Regions from separate parts of the Solibacillus sp. FSL W7-1464 genome, predicted to be linked through region 4. Evidence: riboswitches for the same ligand, from Rfam matches in the RefSeq annotation. Region 4 holds a riboswitch; each other region holds the start of a gene.

Region 1 (3,853 bases), 560 kb from region 4:
AGAACAGCGGGAGAATCTGACGACGCTATGTACAATTGTTGAATATTTAAAAAGCTATGTCCAAACTGGATTAGACCATAAAGATGTTATTAAATACAAGCAAAAAATTCAAATGATGACGGATAAACAAATCAAACGCTACAATCAGATAGATGAGCTTATCAATACAAATATTCTGGAATTGAAAAAAGGGAAAACAACAGATAATACCGCACTTGTATATGGAAAAGAAGTTCGGAAAATTGAATCTGGTGTTCGTACTTTAAAACTATTTGCCAGCGATGCAGTGAGCATGCTAGATCTAAATAAACATTTAGAAAATCGCAGCAGTGAACGCATTCGCTATTTTGATAAACGTTCAACATCTTTGGAAGCAGAAATAATTTCCCTGACAAAGCAACTTTCATATAGGTAAAATAGTGGCCATCCTACCCGGGAATACTTAGAGGTAGGGTGGTTTTTCTTATGAGGTTCTGAAAATTGTAATACCCGGCTGACCATATTTCGCATGAAAAAGTTTATACTATTAAAAGAGAAGCGAACGAAATAGGAGAGAATGGACATGAAAACAGTAGTAGTTGTAGGTGGCGGGATTACCGGGCTATGTACGATGCATTACTTGAGAAATAAAATGCATGAGCAAAATGTGGAAGCCCGGTTAATTCTGATTGAAAAGAGCACATATTTAGGCGGGAAAATCCATTCCGAACAGGATAGCGGTTTCATTATGGAAACAGGGGCTGATTCGATTGTTGCTCGTCATCCAGGGGTATTGGAACTTATAAAGGAGCTTGATTTTGAATCAGAGCTTGTATATAACGAAACAGGTATTTCCTACATTCATACGAATAATGAGCTGCATGCTATTCCGGCAGGATCAACATTCGGTATTCCGATGAGTGTAGAATCGCTCATGTCGAGCACTTTAGTTTCCGAAGAAGGGAAGAAAAGAGCACTTCAAGACTTTGAAATCCCGAATACTAAATTTACTAAAGAAAGCTCAATCGGTACATTTTTGGAATATTTTTTAGGTGAGGAAATTGTCCGCAAGCAAATTGCCCCTGTATTAGCGGGTGTTTATTCAGGAGATTTATATCAATTAAGCCTGGCGTCTACATTGCCTTATTTAGTGGATTATAAAAACAACTACGGATCGATTATTAAGGGCTTCGAAGCGAATCGTGAGCAATTCGAAAAAGCTGCGAATAAGAAGTTTATTTCCTTCCGTTCCGGTTTATCGGCCCTGATCAATCGTTTAGAGATACAGCTTCCGGAAGTTGAATTCATGAAAAATAAAGTAACAAAGAAAGTTCGTAAAACAGGCGAGCAATATGAAATCATGCTTGAAGACGAAACGATTTTAGCAGATGTTGTTGTACTGGCCATCCCGAATGATACGGTCCGTCAAGTAATACAGGATGACTCACTGGAGAAACAGTTGGAAAAGTTCACGACGGCATCAACTTTAACGATGTATGTTGGTTTTGATGTACCGGACGATATATTACCGGCTGATGGTACTGGATTTATCGTTTCGCACAATAGTGATTTAGTCTGTAATGCGTCGACATGGACGAGCCGTAAATGGAAGCATACGTCTGCAGAAGGCAATTTACTCGTTCGTCTGTTTTACAAAGATATTAATCCGCGCTATGAACAATTGGCAGCCATGTCTGATGAAGAGCTGACAACAGTTGCATTGGAAGATATTCGTCTGAGCTTAGGTATTGAAGCGAAGCCGACAGTCGTCAATGTAACGAGGTGGATTGACCAAATGCCACGATATGATTTGGCGCATAACGAAGCGTTATCGAAAGTTATACAGCAGATGGCAACGGATTACCCGAATATCCTATTAGCGGGATGTGCCTATTTCGGAGTGGGAATAGGTGCCTGTATTTTAAACGGTAAAAAAACGGCTGAACAGATTATTAGTCGAATTATGTAAAGAAATACTTCATTCGGCTAAAGGGTATTGACGGAACTATTAGATAACGTTATGATTCATTTAATTATTTCAAAAATTCATATTATTTTCTTATCAAGAGAAGTCGAGGGACTGGCCCGATGAAACTTCAGCAACCAACGTTAAGTCAGGTGCTAAATCCAGTGGCGGATGCCAGAAGATGAGAAGGGATTAAGTTGATAACTATTATGCCTTCTTTTATTTAATGAAAGAAGGCTTTTTTGTATCGTTAATATACTGAAAATACTGTAAATGATGGAGTGAAGGTAATGGGTTTACTTGAAGAATTACAAACACGGGTTTTAACAGCAGACGGGGCAATCGGAACACTTCTTTATTCATATGGGTTGGATTATTGTCATGAAGAGATGAATATTGCACGTCCTGATATTATAGAAAAAATTCATAGTGAATATATTGCGGCAGGTGCGGATATTATTCAGACAAATACATACGGAGCTAACCGGATTAAGCTTGCGCGTTATGGCTATGAAAATCGTGTGATGGAATTTAATGAAGCTGCGCTGAAAATCGCTAAGCGTGCTGCTTCTCTGGATGGGCAATATGTTCTGGCGACAATCGGTGGTATTCGCGGAATCCGTAAAAGTGACGCGACATTAGATGAAATTTTATTTGCATTCCAAGAACAAGCGGAAGTACTGCTAGCTGGTCAACCTGATGGATTCTTACTGGAAACCTATTACGATTTTGAAGAATTATCACAATGTGTCCATCTCTTACGTTCGATGACCGATTTACCGATCATTGCCCAAGTGACGATGCAGGAGCCGGGCGTCCTTCAAAATTTAATGTCTCTGAACGAAGCACTTCAGGATTTGGAAAGATTGGGTGCGGATATTGTTGGGAGTAACTGCCGATTAGGTCCTTTCCATACGATTCAGGCATTTGAAGGAGTCAATTTACCGAATAAGGCATTTCTGTCGGCTTACCCAAATGCATCATTATTGGATATTGAAGATGGCCGTGTTGTCTATGAATCGGAAACCGATTATTTCGCTCGTGCAGCCGTTGAACTTGTAAACCAAGGAGTCCGTTTAATTGGCGGTTGCTGCGGAACAACACCGAAGCATATTGCGGCGGTGAAAAAACGTTTGGCGAATATGCAGCCAATTGATACGAAGGAAGAAAAACCTGGATATACACAATTCGTCCGTATTCCGGAGCCGCGTAAGCAGGAGCCGCTCCATGAAAAAGCCAAACGTGAACGTTCTGTTATTGTGGAGCTTGATACACCGCGTCATCTGGAAATTGACGGATTTGTCGAAGGGGCAAAACAGCTGGCAAAAGCGGGCGCCGATGTTGTTATGATGGCTGATAACTCACTTGCTTCGCCGCGCATCAGTAATATTGCGATGGCTGCTATTTTGAAAGAGCATGGAATTCGTTCGTTGCCGCATTTAACATGCCGTGACCGAAATTTAATTGGGCTTCAGTCACATTTAATGGGACTTGATGCACTGGAACTTCATGATATTCTGGTCGTGACAGGGGACCCGACAAAAGTGGGGGATTTCCCAGGCGCGACGAGTGTATATGATGTTTCGTCAATGGAGCTTATTTCTCTTATTAAGCAGTTAAATAAAGGCGGTTCATTTACCGGGAAATCACTCCGTAAACAGGCGAATTTCTCGGTAGCTGCTGCCTTTAATCCGAATGTGCGTGTATTGGACCGTGCTGTTGCCCGTTTAGAGAAGAAAATCGAGCATGGGGCAGATTATTTTATTTCACAGCCGGTTTATACAAAAGAAAAGATTATCGAAATCTATGAGGCGACCAAGCATTTGGAAACACCGATCTATATCGGGATTATGCCATTAACATCTTCGCGCAGCGCAGAATTTTTACATCATGAAGTACCGGGTATTA
Region 2 (3,853 bases), 2.6 Mb from region 4:
AAATTTTGGTCATGACGATTTCCTCTTTTGCCGAGTAGTCAGGGACCGCGTATGGGCGCTCTACTAACTGAAATTCACCATATTTTAAAAACCATTCTCTGGCTGGCGATAAAATATGGGCTGTACCATGAATTTTGTATTCCTCGGCAACTTCTTTTACAACATAACCCACTGTGGCAAGATCATGAGCTTGTTCTGAGAAAGCACTGTGTCCAAAAACATGCTGCCACATCGTATTCACATCCGCCAAAATTCGCTGGATAGCGCAAGCGTTCACAAATTCCTTTACGTCATTAAGTTCATAAATAATATAGGCTACTACGTTTTGCGCACTGTATACTTTCCCCATGTTGAACAACTCCTTTTCTTCCAATGATGCTAGAACATCACTTTAAATTTTTCCGGTCGGTAATTTTATTATCCCAATTGTATTACTTGGTATTAATTTTGTCAATAAAACTTATATAAATAGTGGGAATTAATTTTCTAAAAATTGCTTAGCTTTTCGAATGGGAAAAGCAAAGCCTTTTTCCTAAAGTACTATGCGTTTGTTTCTATCCCAACTTCAGCCGCAACCTTCGCTAATGCCTGATCTAAATCCGCGATAATATCTTCTGCTGCTTCTAATCCGATCGATAAGCGAATGAGCTCTTCCGATACGCCTGCAGTTTTTAATTCTTCCGCAGATAACTGTTGGTGCGTTGTGCTCGCAGGGTGGATAATTAATGAACGGGCATCCCCAACGTTTGCTACATGAGAGAACAATTCCACGTTATCGATTACTTGGCGGCCTGCTTCACGTCCGCCTTTAATACCGAATGTAATGATAGATCCGAAACCGTTTTTCAAATATTTTTTCGCTAAATCATGCGTTGCAAAATCTTCGAAGCCGTTGTAATTTACGTATTCCACAAATGGGTGGTTTCTTAAATACTCGGCAACTTTCTGTGTATTTTCATTGTGACGGACAATACGCAAATGAAGCGTTTCAAGTCCTTGCAGGAAGTTAAATGCTGCGTCAGCAGATAGAGTTGGACCAAAATCACGCAATAGTTGAACACGAAGCTTTGTCGCAAATGCAGCGCCTGCTGTGTCAATCCCATAGCGTAGACCATGGTAAGAAGTATCCGGTTCTGTAAATCCTGGATGTCTTCCTTGTGTCCAGTCGAACTTGCCTGCATCCACTACAATCCCGCCGATCGTCGTCCCGTGACCGCCAATCCACTTTGTTGCAGAATGGATGACAACATCCGCACCGAATTCAATCGGATTACTTCCGTATGGGGAAGCAAATGTACTGTCGATTAATAAAGGAAGGCCGTTGTCATGGGCGATGTTTGCTACCGCTTCAATATCCAATACTTTCAAGCTTGGATTTCCGATAATTTCAGCGAAGATTGCCTTCGTTTTATCCGTGATTGCCGCCTGGAAGTTTGCAGGATCTGATTCATCCACAAATTTCACTGTAATGCCGTAGCGAGGCAATGTAGTTGCAAATAAATTGTAAGTCCCACCGTAAAGTGAACCTGCCGCAACAATTTCATCCCCTGCACCGGCAACGTTTAAAATAGAAAATGCTACTGCTGCTGCGCCAGATGAAAGCCCTACTGCAGCTGTACCCCCTTCTAATAAAGCAACCCGTTCTTCAAATGCCCCGACTGTCGGGTTCATAATACGTGAATAAATATTGCCTGTTTCCTGTAATGCAAATAGACGTTGCGCATGAGCTGTGTCGTTAAATGCATAGGCCGTTGTACGGTAAACCGGAACTGCGATCGCCCCTGTTTCCGGGTCTGGCTTTTGACCCCCGTGTAATAATAAAGTTTCTGGTCTTAAATTTGTCATTTTATTACCCCCAAAAATTTAATCGATGGTGAAATCGGTGTTTTTGAGGAGGATTTTTTAAATGAAAAAAACCCTCTTCAGTTAAGAAGAGGGTTGCGCATGAGCAAGTTTGCCTCCTCTTATCTTTCAAAATGTTTGTCCATTTTGTAGGAATTAGCACCTTAGTCAGTTCATCACTTACTGGTTGCCGGGCATCTCAGGGCCTATTCCCTCCGCCGCTCTTGATAAGAGTTATGTGATTTGTGTTCCATCGTTGTGTCTCAGTATAAAACACACTAATCCGATATGTCAACACAAAAAAATTAAAATTTTCAGATTTCTATTCTGATTGCTCTTATCTGTATTTAACGATATGCAAAAATTCCATCCCTATGAATTGAACAGACGCTAATAATCGACTTCAAGTAAAATATTGACTAAAATAAGCTTGAAGGATACACCATCAAGTTTTATTACATAAAAGGGAGATGTTCACGTGAATACAAAAGAATTATTACGCAGTCATACATCTGTTCGTAAATATACAGGTGAGGAAATTTCAAAAGAAACTGTCATCGATTTAATCGAAACAGCGCAAATGGCGGCAAGTTCGCATTTCGTACAGGCATACAGTGTCATTTGGGTAACGGATGAAGAAAAGAAAACGAAGCTTGGGGAGCTGTCTAAAAATGAATTTCAGTTTAAAACAGCGGGTGCTTCTTTCCTGTTTTGCGTAGATTTTAAGCGTTTGCAAGTAGCTGGTCAAAAGCACGGGGTTGATATTTCTGCTGACACGGCTGAAAACGTGCTTGTAGGGGTAGCAGATGTTGCGTTATTTGCCCAAAACTTCGTTATTGCAGCTGAATCAATGGGTTACGGCATTTGCTATATCGGTGGTGCCCGTACAAATCCTAAGGAAATCAGTGAACTGTTCAATTTACCGGAGTACGTTTTCCCGTTGTTTGCGATGACAATCGGTACACCGACAAAACGCAATGAAACAAAACCGCGTTTACCGGTAGCTGCAGTATTGCATGAAAATGGCTATGACGTTGCTAAATACGATGCCCTTCTAGATGAGTACGATGGGATTATGGAAGATTACTACAGTAGCCGATCTTCGAATCAAAAGACAGCAACATGGACGAAACAAATGGCCGATTACTTAGTTGAACAAAACCGTCCGCATATTAAAGACTTCCTCGCTTCACAAGGCTTTACTTGGAAGTAAGCTAATAAAAACCAAAATGCTATTTTTCTCTCTGAGAGAGAAAAATAGCATTTTTTTGCTGAGCGTTAAAAATTGATTTCCATTCCGGGTCGGATGCTTTCCGCGGGCGTGGCCTGAGCCTGTAGTCTCAGGCGTCACGCTAATCCCGCTGGAGTCGCCTCCCCTCCATTCCAATCAATTTTAAATAGCCGTTTCTTAATAAGGGTTTCCTTCTTTTTCAACGGTACTTCTACTTCTGCCCAAATTTCTTTATTTATTTCAACCCTTCAATCTGCAATGCTTTTACAGGTTGGAAATCTTCTCCTGTTTTTGCATACGTAATCGTTGCCTGGTCACCTTCTTGCAAATAGATTGCAAATGGTGCAACTTCTGTAGAAACGATGAAGTTTTCACCTGTGTTCGCCAGGAACGATACGATTGTAAAATCACCTACACGTTCTTTATAAACACGCACGACTTTCACCGTCGCTTTTGCCTCTTCGGCATTCGAAGTACCGTCTACCGTACTTCCGCCACGGCTTAGCGCTGTTTTATAAAGTCTTAACGCTTCATTTGGTGTGGTACCAAATGCCGATATTTCAGGATTTGCCGCTGACACAATGAAATAATTTTGCAGGAATCCGTTCGCATCAAGTACAGCTGACAGCCAGCTTGCTTCACCGTAGAAGTTGTAAAGGATCGGCATTTCGCCTTCCCATTCTTTTTCGATGAACTTTTTCTCAATAATTTCAAGAGCCCCTTGTGAATCCATATAGGACTCTTCCAGATTTCCTGTATAGTACGTTGCTTCACCAGTAC
Region 3 (3,853 bases), 1.1 Mb from region 4:
AATGTACCGCATTTGCACATCCGTACAGGCTCGGTCGATAAATTCCAAGGGATGGAGATGGATGTCATTATTGTCAGCATGGTGCGGAATCATGACAATGAGCGCGGAGAAATCGGGTTTGCGAAAGATTACCGACGTTTGAATGTTGCACTGTCCCGCGCACGGGAGCTGCTCATTATGATCGGCAGTACCGAAATGTTTACAAAGCGTCCAAAAAGCGCGAAAACACGGGATATGTATGCCCATGTATTAACGACAGTAAAAGAGCAGGACGGCTATTTTGCTGTTTAGAAACAGGGGGATTGGATTGAATGGATTTACAAAATACAGTTTTACAGCTGCAGAAAGAACTCAGCCAAAACCCATCCATTGAAATCAAAAAGCAAATGCAATATGCCATTCCGATTCACACATTGGAAGTGAAATATCATCCGGTGATACGTAATGCCATGGATATTTTAATGAAGATGATGCTCATTTCATTTGAGAAAGCAAAGCTGAAAAATGTGGAGCTATTAGCCGAAATTTTATTGGTGGAACCGTTATTTATTCATGATTTGACGAATAAAATGTTACGAATGGGTATGATTGTGAAGGAACAGGAATTTGCGCTAACCGCTAAAGGGAATGCTCAGCTGGAATCGGGCATTTTTGAAGAGGAACTTGAAGAAACAAGTTATTTTATTCAATACAGTCCGATTCATGAGCAGCCATTGGAGGGCGATCTGGAGGAATTTGCGGATTTGGAAGAGTTTCCGGAGCCTTTCCCGACAATCGAAACAGAAGAGATCGAAGCGATAGAAGAAACGGTGCTCATTGATTTCATTCAACAGCAACTATCCGAACAACCCGTAGCGGAAGAGGAAGTGCCGCATTCTATTACAAGTATTGTTTCGACGGAATCGATCCAGATTAATGATATACCGGTCCTATGTTTTTTACTGTTCGATCAAAAGGAAAACAGACATTTTGTGCGGGTATACAATACATTGACACGGGTATGGGATGAACGACTGGAAACAATCTTATTCAATATAGAAAAAGAACAGCTTCAGGAAGAGTAAAATATTTTTGGAATTATTGCAAAATTACAAAGTACATGTTACACTAATGACAATTTAATAGACTTATCAAGAGAAGCGGAGGGAACTTGGCCCAATGATGCTTCAGCAACCTCTAGTCCAACTAGAAAGGTGCTACTTCCAGCAAGGTGTTGACCTTGGCAGATAAGAACGGGTAAAAGCCCCTCTCAATTCTGATTTGCTGGAGTGAGAGGGGCTTTTTATATTGTTCTGGAACGGGTCGTTTCGCTCGTAAAACAATGCAATGCCTGAACATCACAGATTATTAAAAGTTTATTGAAAAAGTTTATGAGGGGGAAAGTGGAATGCCGATTAATATTCCGAAACATTTACCGGCGGGTGAACTGCTTAGAAAAGAGAAGATTTTCGTCATGGAGGAAGACCGTGCGAAAACACAGCAAATTCGACCGTTAAATATTTTGGTATTTAATTTAATGCCTGAAAAAGAAAAAACCGAACTGCAGTTGCTGCGCTTACTCGGTAATACACCATTACAGGTAGATGTGACATTTTTAAACACGGCTACATACGAATCAAAAAATGTTTCCAAATCGCATTTAGATACATTTTACCGCACGTTTGACCAAGTAAAGCACCGTCGTTTTGATGGTCTCATTATTACGGGTGCGCCTGTAGAGAAAATGGACTTTGAAGATGTAGGCTACTGGAATGAAATTACGCATGTTATGGACTGGGCAAACGAACATGTCACTTCGATCATGTATATATGTTGGGGCGCTCAAGCTGCTCTTTATCACCATTTTGGCATCGGGAAATTCGAATTGCCGAAGAAGTGCTCCGGTGTTTATTCCCATGTGATTACGGATTTAACAGTAGATCTAGTACGTGGCTTCAGTGATGAGTATGTGGCACCGCATTCACGTCACACATCGGTTTCGATTGATGAAGTACGGGCACATCCCGACTTGCGTTTACTAAGCTATTCGGATGATGCAGGCGTGTTTATCGTGCAATCGAAAAACAATAAACACATTATGATTACAGGACATCTGGAATATGATGCAACGACATTATCGGATGAGTACTTCCGCGACATGGAGAAGGATCCGGACAATACGGACATTCCGCTCAACTATTTCCCGAATAACGACCCGCTGCAGGCACCGAAAAATGTTTGGCGTGCCCATTCGCATCTGTTGTTCTACAACTGGCTGAACTACTACGTATATCAAGAAACGCCATATGAATGGCATTACGTCGATGAAAATATTGAATATCATATTTAATGCTTATAAATGAAACGAACCAGCAAGAGATGGACTCCTGCTGGTTCGTTCTATTTGATTGCGACCCAGGCACGTTCGCGTTCGATCTGCAAACTGATTTCCCGCCCGAAGAAATCGCTTAATACTTCGTCTGTTAAAACAACTTCCCGTGCATTGGCTTCGACATTTTTTCCGTCCTTCATTAAAAGGACATGGCTAAAACAAGGCAGAATCTCTTCTACATGGTGCGTCACATAAATAAGGGTAGGGCCGTTTTCAGTTTCTGCGATCTGTTCAATCGTCTGCAGCAGATTTTCCCGTTCGATCAAGTCCAGCCCGCCACACGGCTCGTCCAATATCAGAATTTCCGGATCTGCCATAACGGCCCTTGCGATCTGTACGCGCTGCCGTTCACCTTGTGACAAATGCTCGAATGATTTATTCGCTAAATGGTCACAGTGAAAATGTTTCATAACCGAAACTGCATGATCAATTTCTTCTTCCGTCACATCATTAAACAGACGAAGGGCACCGAATTTTCCGCTGAGCACGATTTCAATCGCGTTATCCTGCCAGTTGAAGTTATCGATCATCGCATTGCTGACCCAGCCAATCCGCGTCCGCAGTTTCGGTATATATGTCTTCCCGTATGTTTCACCCAGTACCTGTACTTTACCTTCATTTGGCCAAATATAACCGTTAATGACTTTCAGCAACGTTGTTTTGCCGGAGCCGTTTAACCCTAAAATAGCCCAATGCTGTCCCTTTTGTACATGCCAGCTTAAATCATTTAAAATCTGTTTGTCATTGCGATATAAATGGATATTTTCAATATGTATCATTTAAAAACACCTCCACTTACTACTATGCACTTTTTTCCATTGTTTCGAAAGTATTTTTTGAAAATTGTAATAATTTAAATATAAAAAAAGAAAGCAAACGCATAGTGCCTGCTCTCCCCATTATTTATATAACGACACTTTCAACACCTGCTGCGCGGTGGAATAGCTTTCCGTTCCATTTGAGCGCCCATTGTACGACAGGCCCTAAGCCGAACGCCATAAATACTGTACCGACTCCAACTGGTCCGCCCAATATAAAACCTACAACAGCAACCGTTACTTCCATTGTCGTGCGTGCGCGGTTAACACTCCAGCCAAGACGATGCACCAACAGCAGCATTAACGTATCACGTGGTCCTACACCGAGGTTCGCTACCATGTACATCCCGCAGCCGAAGCCCAGCAGGACAACGCCAACAGCAAATGCCAATATTTGTTCTAACAGTGTATTCGCATCCGGTAATACAATCAAAAATATATCAATAAAAATCCCTGTCAGGAACATGTCCAAGTAAGTCCCGACTTTCGGCAATCTTTTCGTGAAAAACGTATCTACAGCCAGAATGAGCAAGCCTAAAATAATCGACCACATGCCGACCGTTAAGCCCAAGTTTTTTTGTAATCCGATATGAAGGACATCCCATGACCCGACGCCAAGTATCTGTCCTTTAATCGTCAATGCGACGCCTAATGATAAAACAAT
Region 4 (3,853 bases):
TCAACGATAAAGTCTTGAACTTCTTTTGAGCGTAATGCTTCTACTAATGCTTTAATTTCTTTTGAATCTTCATCGCCAGATTTAACTGCAATAATGTTTACATATGGTGATTCACTAGACTCGATTGCGATTGAATCTTCCAATGGGTTGATGCCGTTATCGATTGCGAAGTTTGAGTTGATCAATACCGCGTCACCTTCTTCATTTTCGTACATTTGCACTAATAATTCAGCTGCTGTGTCTGCATCGAACACAAAGTTTTTCGGATTTTCAACAATGTCTTTTGTTTCCGCTTTTGTTTTATCGATTCCTTCAGCTAACTTGATTAATCCCTCTGCTTCAAGTAATGAAAGCATACGTCCGTGGTCTGCTACTGAGTTGGAAAGTAAAATTGTTGCACCTTCAGGAAGTTCTTCTAAAGATGAATATTTTTTAGAGTAAACACCGATTGGCTCGATGTGAATACCGCCAGCATTTGCAAAGTCATAATCGAAATCCGCTTTTTGTGCTTCGAAGTATGGAATGTGCTGGAAGTAGTTTGCATCTAAATCACCGTTATTTAAATCCTGGTTTGGTAATACGTAATCTGTATAAGGTTCGATTTCCAGCTCGATACCTTGTTCCTCTAAAATTGGTTTAACTTTTTCAAGAATTACTGCGTGTGGTGTATTTGATGCACCAACTACTAATTTTTCATCTTCGCCGCCACATGCTGCTAAAGCTAGTACTGAAGCTCCTAAAATAACGCTTGATAATAATTTCTTCATCTGTTTTACCTACCCTTTTTTTAGTTTGTTCAGTTTATCGAAACCTTTTTTATATTCTGATTATTTTTCTGATGGACGCGCACTTTTTAAAAGTTTGCGTCCATATTGTTTCGATGCACCAATATTTATAATTACGGCCTAAAAAGCCACTAACTATCGTTTGTCCACTCTTGCTGTAATGAAGTCCCCAATATACTGGATAATAAATACGACAACTAAAATTAAAACAGTTGCCATTAATGTCACATCTGTTCGGTTACGCTGGAAACCGTCAAGGAATGCCAGGTTACCTAAGCCGCCCGCACCGATAATGCCGGCCATTGCTGTATATCCTACTAAAGCGACAGCTGTAACCGTAATACCTGAAATTAATGCTGGTAAGCTTTCCGGAATCAGCACTTTCCAAATAATAGTAGAAGTTTTCGCTCCCATTGATCGGGCCGCTTCAATGACACCTTTATCAATTTCTCTCAATGCTATTAATACCATGCGCGCATAAAACGGTGCTGCACCGATTATTAGCGCAGGCAATGCTGCATTTGCGCCACGGATTGTTCCAAGTAAAAACTTTGTGAACGGAATCAATAAAATGATCAGGACGATAAATGGAATCGACCGGAAAATATTTACGAATGATCCTGTTAAAAAGTGGACAATTTTATTTGCCCATAATTGATTGTCGCTCGTTAAAAATAAGACAATCCCAATCAGAAGTCCGAGTATAAATGTGATGACTGTCGCAACAGCCGTCATATAAATTGTTTCATATGTTGCTTCGAGCATTTTACCCCAGTCGACGTTCGGAAATAATTGATTAAACATGCTCAATCACCTCCGTTTGAATTTCCTGTTTCGCTAAAAAGCTTAATGCTTCCGCGACTGCTTTCGGTTCGCCATTGATATGAATAAACAATGTACCGAATGAACCGCCCGTTGTATTCGAGATTTTACCATGGACAATATTTACAACTACGTCAAATTGCTTGATCATTTGCGAGATGACAGGCTGTTCTGTCGTTGCCCCGGCAAATATTAATTTGGCGATTTTGCCTCCTGGATAGTTGGCAAAAATTTGTTCTAGTGATGCTTGTGTTTCCTGCGTTTCACCAGAAGCCTGTGATACGAAGTTTTTCGTAATTGGTGCTTGAGGATGCTGGAACACTTGCAATACATCACCTTGCTCCACAACTTTTCCGGCTTCCATTACCGCTACTCTGTTACAGATTTTGCGGATAACATGCATTTCATGTGTAATGAGTACAATTGTAAGACCGATGTTTTTATTAATATCGAGCAGTAATTCCAAAATGGAATCCGTTGTTTCCGGATCAAGCGCTGAAGTCGCTTCATCACATAAAAGCACTTCCGGGTTGTTTGCCAACGCTCTTGCAATGCCCACACGCTGCTTTTGCCCGCCGGACAACTGAGAAGGATACGCTTTCCCTCTTCCTTTTAAACCAACGAGTTCAATCAGCTCTTCCACTCGCTTTTCACGGTCAGCTTTTGAAACTCCTGCAATTTCAAGTGGGAATGCGATATTTTCTTCGACTGTACGGGACCAGAGCAGATTGAAATGCTGGAAAATCATACTTATTTTTTGACGCGCTTCTCGTAATTTTGCCCCGGAAGCTTTTGCAATATCCTGGCCGCCTACAATGACAGACCCTGTTGTTGGCTTTTCCAAACCGTTCAGCAGGCGGATCATTGTACTTTTACCGGCACCACTGTAGCCGATAATACCGTATATTTCTCCTTTGTTAATCGATAAACTTACATTATCAACTGCCGTAAGTTTACCGTTTTTCGTGTTATACACTTTAGTAATATTTTGTATATCAATCATCGGTTGTACTCCTTCTAAATCGAAATAACCTGCTTGCTATTTCAAAATCATGTTCTTTTTCATCCAAAACCTCCGTTGAATGAAAAAAACCTTTCTACCATGACAAGTAGAAAGGTTTCACATACATTTATACGGTAAACCGTTCTCTCATCTTTCAAAGTTTAAACTTTGTGTGAATTGGCACCTTTGCGTAAACGCTGGTTGCCGGGCTTCATAGGGCACTTCCCTCCACCTCTCTTTATAAGAGTAACGTTATTAAGTTTTATTATTATGAATGTTACTTTATCACGACAAAGTGAATACGTCAATTACTTTTTTAATATTTCATACAAAAACGGTACGGATTTAAACGCATAAATTTTATCCGTTAGTTCCCCGTTGTCTGAAACGATTAAACAAGGTACACTTTCAATTTTCAACTCATATGGCAAATCCCCTAAATAATTGATATTTGCCATACCAAGTGGTAAATCTGGGAGTAATTTCTCAATTACATCCAACATTTTTTCCGACACTTCACATGTGCCGCACATAGGCGTATATAAGAAAAAAGCTGTCTGATCATGCTGTTGTACGTTCTGTTCCCACTGCTGTTTCGTCCATTGTTCCATTATACTGTCATCCTTCTTTTACTATAAATTTTGCCTGTAGTAAAATATCCCTTAAGATTTTAGTAGGTGTTTTTTCTACTTCAACGTATTCGTGAGGTATGATAAGCTGCGTCGCTTCGGGATATGCACGGTTCATCAGTTTACGTAACTTTTCACCATTTTTATCTGCATCAAACATTGTGATAATTTCATCATGCTCATAGTCTTCCAATAAATCAATCAAATTGACTTCACTAATCGTCCCATTTGTACAAATAATCGTAACGTCTTCCGCTAAAATCGGAATCAATCGCAATTTATCGGCACGACCTTCTACAACGATGCATTTCCCCATATAACACGCTTCCTTTCATCCGTCACCTTTATGTATAGAATAACAAAAAAACACTAAAACCTTTAATTAGAAGGCTTTAGTGTTTCATATTATTGTTCGATTAATGCAGTGTAAGCATCTGCGTCTAATAATTCTTCAACTTCTGCTTCACTTGTTAACTCAACCGTAACCATCCATGCATTGCCGTATGGAGATTCGTTTACGTATTCAGGATTGTCCAGTAATTCTTCGTTGATTGCAACAACTTTACCAGAAAGTGGTGCATATAGTTCAGAAACTGTTTTAACAGATTCTACAC

What was found. Region 4 has a riboswitch for S-adenosylmethionine ahead of MKZ25_RS14760 (methionine ABC transporter ATP-binding protein). Riboswitches for the same ligand answer to the same signal wherever they lie in the genome.
Region 1: it holds a riboswitch for S-adenosylmethionine, as region 4 does, so the genes downstream of both, MKZ25_RS17540 (bifunctional homocysteine S-methyltransferase/methylenetetrahydrofolate reductase) here and MKZ25_RS14760 (methionine ABC transporter ATP-binding protein) in region 4, are expected to answer to the same signal.
Region 2: it holds a riboswitch for S-adenosylmethionine, as region 4 does, so the genes downstream of both, MKZ25_RS01675 (O-acetylhomoserine aminocarboxypropyltransferase/cysteine synthase family protein) here and MKZ25_RS14760 (methionine ABC transporter ATP-binding protein) in region 4, are expected to answer to the same signal.
Region 3: it holds a riboswitch for S-adenosylmethionine, as region 4 does, so the genes downstream of both, metA (homoserine O-acetyltransferase MetA) here and MKZ25_RS14760 (methionine ABC transporter ATP-binding protein) in region 4, are expected to answer to the same signal.

What each region holds. Positions count from the first base shown of each region.
Region 1 is NZ_JBBORC010000001.1:3,518,007-3,521,859, reverse strand. Features, by position in the region: gene MKZ25_RS17550 (chemotaxis protein) at 1-415, shown strand, start outside; gene hemG (protoporphyrinogen oxidase) at 563-1,948, shown strand; SAM riboswitch class I at 2,036-2,133, shown strand; gene MKZ25_RS17540 (bifunctional homocysteine S-methyltransferase/methylenetetrahydrofolate reductase) at 2,236-3,853, shown strand, end outside.
Region 2 is NZ_JBBORC010000001.1:340,751-344,603, reverse strand. Features, by position in the region: gene MKZ25_RS01680 (hypothetical protein) at 1-349, opposite strand, end outside; gene MKZ25_RS01675 (O-acetylhomoserine aminocarboxypropyltransferase/cysteine synthase family protein) at 541-1,845, opposite strand; SAM riboswitch class I at 1,962-2,076, opposite strand; gene nfsA (oxygen-insensitive NADPH nitroreductase) at 2,321-3,055, shown strand; gene MKZ25_RS01665 (hypothetical protein) at 3,309-3,853, opposite strand, start outside.
Region 3 is NZ_JBBORC010000001.1:1,892,350-1,896,202, forward strand. Features, by position in the region: gene MKZ25_RS09245 (AAA domain-containing protein) at 1-291, shown strand, start outside; gene MKZ25_RS09250 (nucleoside-diphosphate sugar epimerase) at 312-1,064, shown strand; SAM riboswitch class I at 1,125-1,233, shown strand; gene metA (homoserine O-acetyltransferase MetA) at 1,388-2,329, shown strand; gene MKZ25_RS09260 (ABC transporter ATP-binding protein) at 2,380-3,150, opposite strand; gene MKZ25_RS09265 (YczE/YyaS/YitT family protein) at 3,275-3,853, opposite strand, start outside.
Region 4 is NZ_JBBORC010000001.1:2,961,191-2,965,043, forward strand. Features, by position in the region: gene MKZ25_RS14750 (MetQ/NlpA family ABC transporter substrate-binding protein) at 1-767, opposite strand, end outside; gene MKZ25_RS14755 (methionine ABC transporter permease) at 921-1,589, opposite strand; gene MKZ25_RS14760 (methionine ABC transporter ATP-binding protein) at 1,582-2,610, opposite strand; SAM riboswitch class I at 2,755-2,857, opposite strand; gene MKZ25_RS14765 (thioredoxin family protein) at 2,919-3,221, opposite strand; gene MKZ25_RS14770 (toprim domain-containing protein) at 3,229-3,555, opposite strand; gene gcvH (glycine cleavage system protein GcvH) at 3,645-3,853, opposite strand, start outside.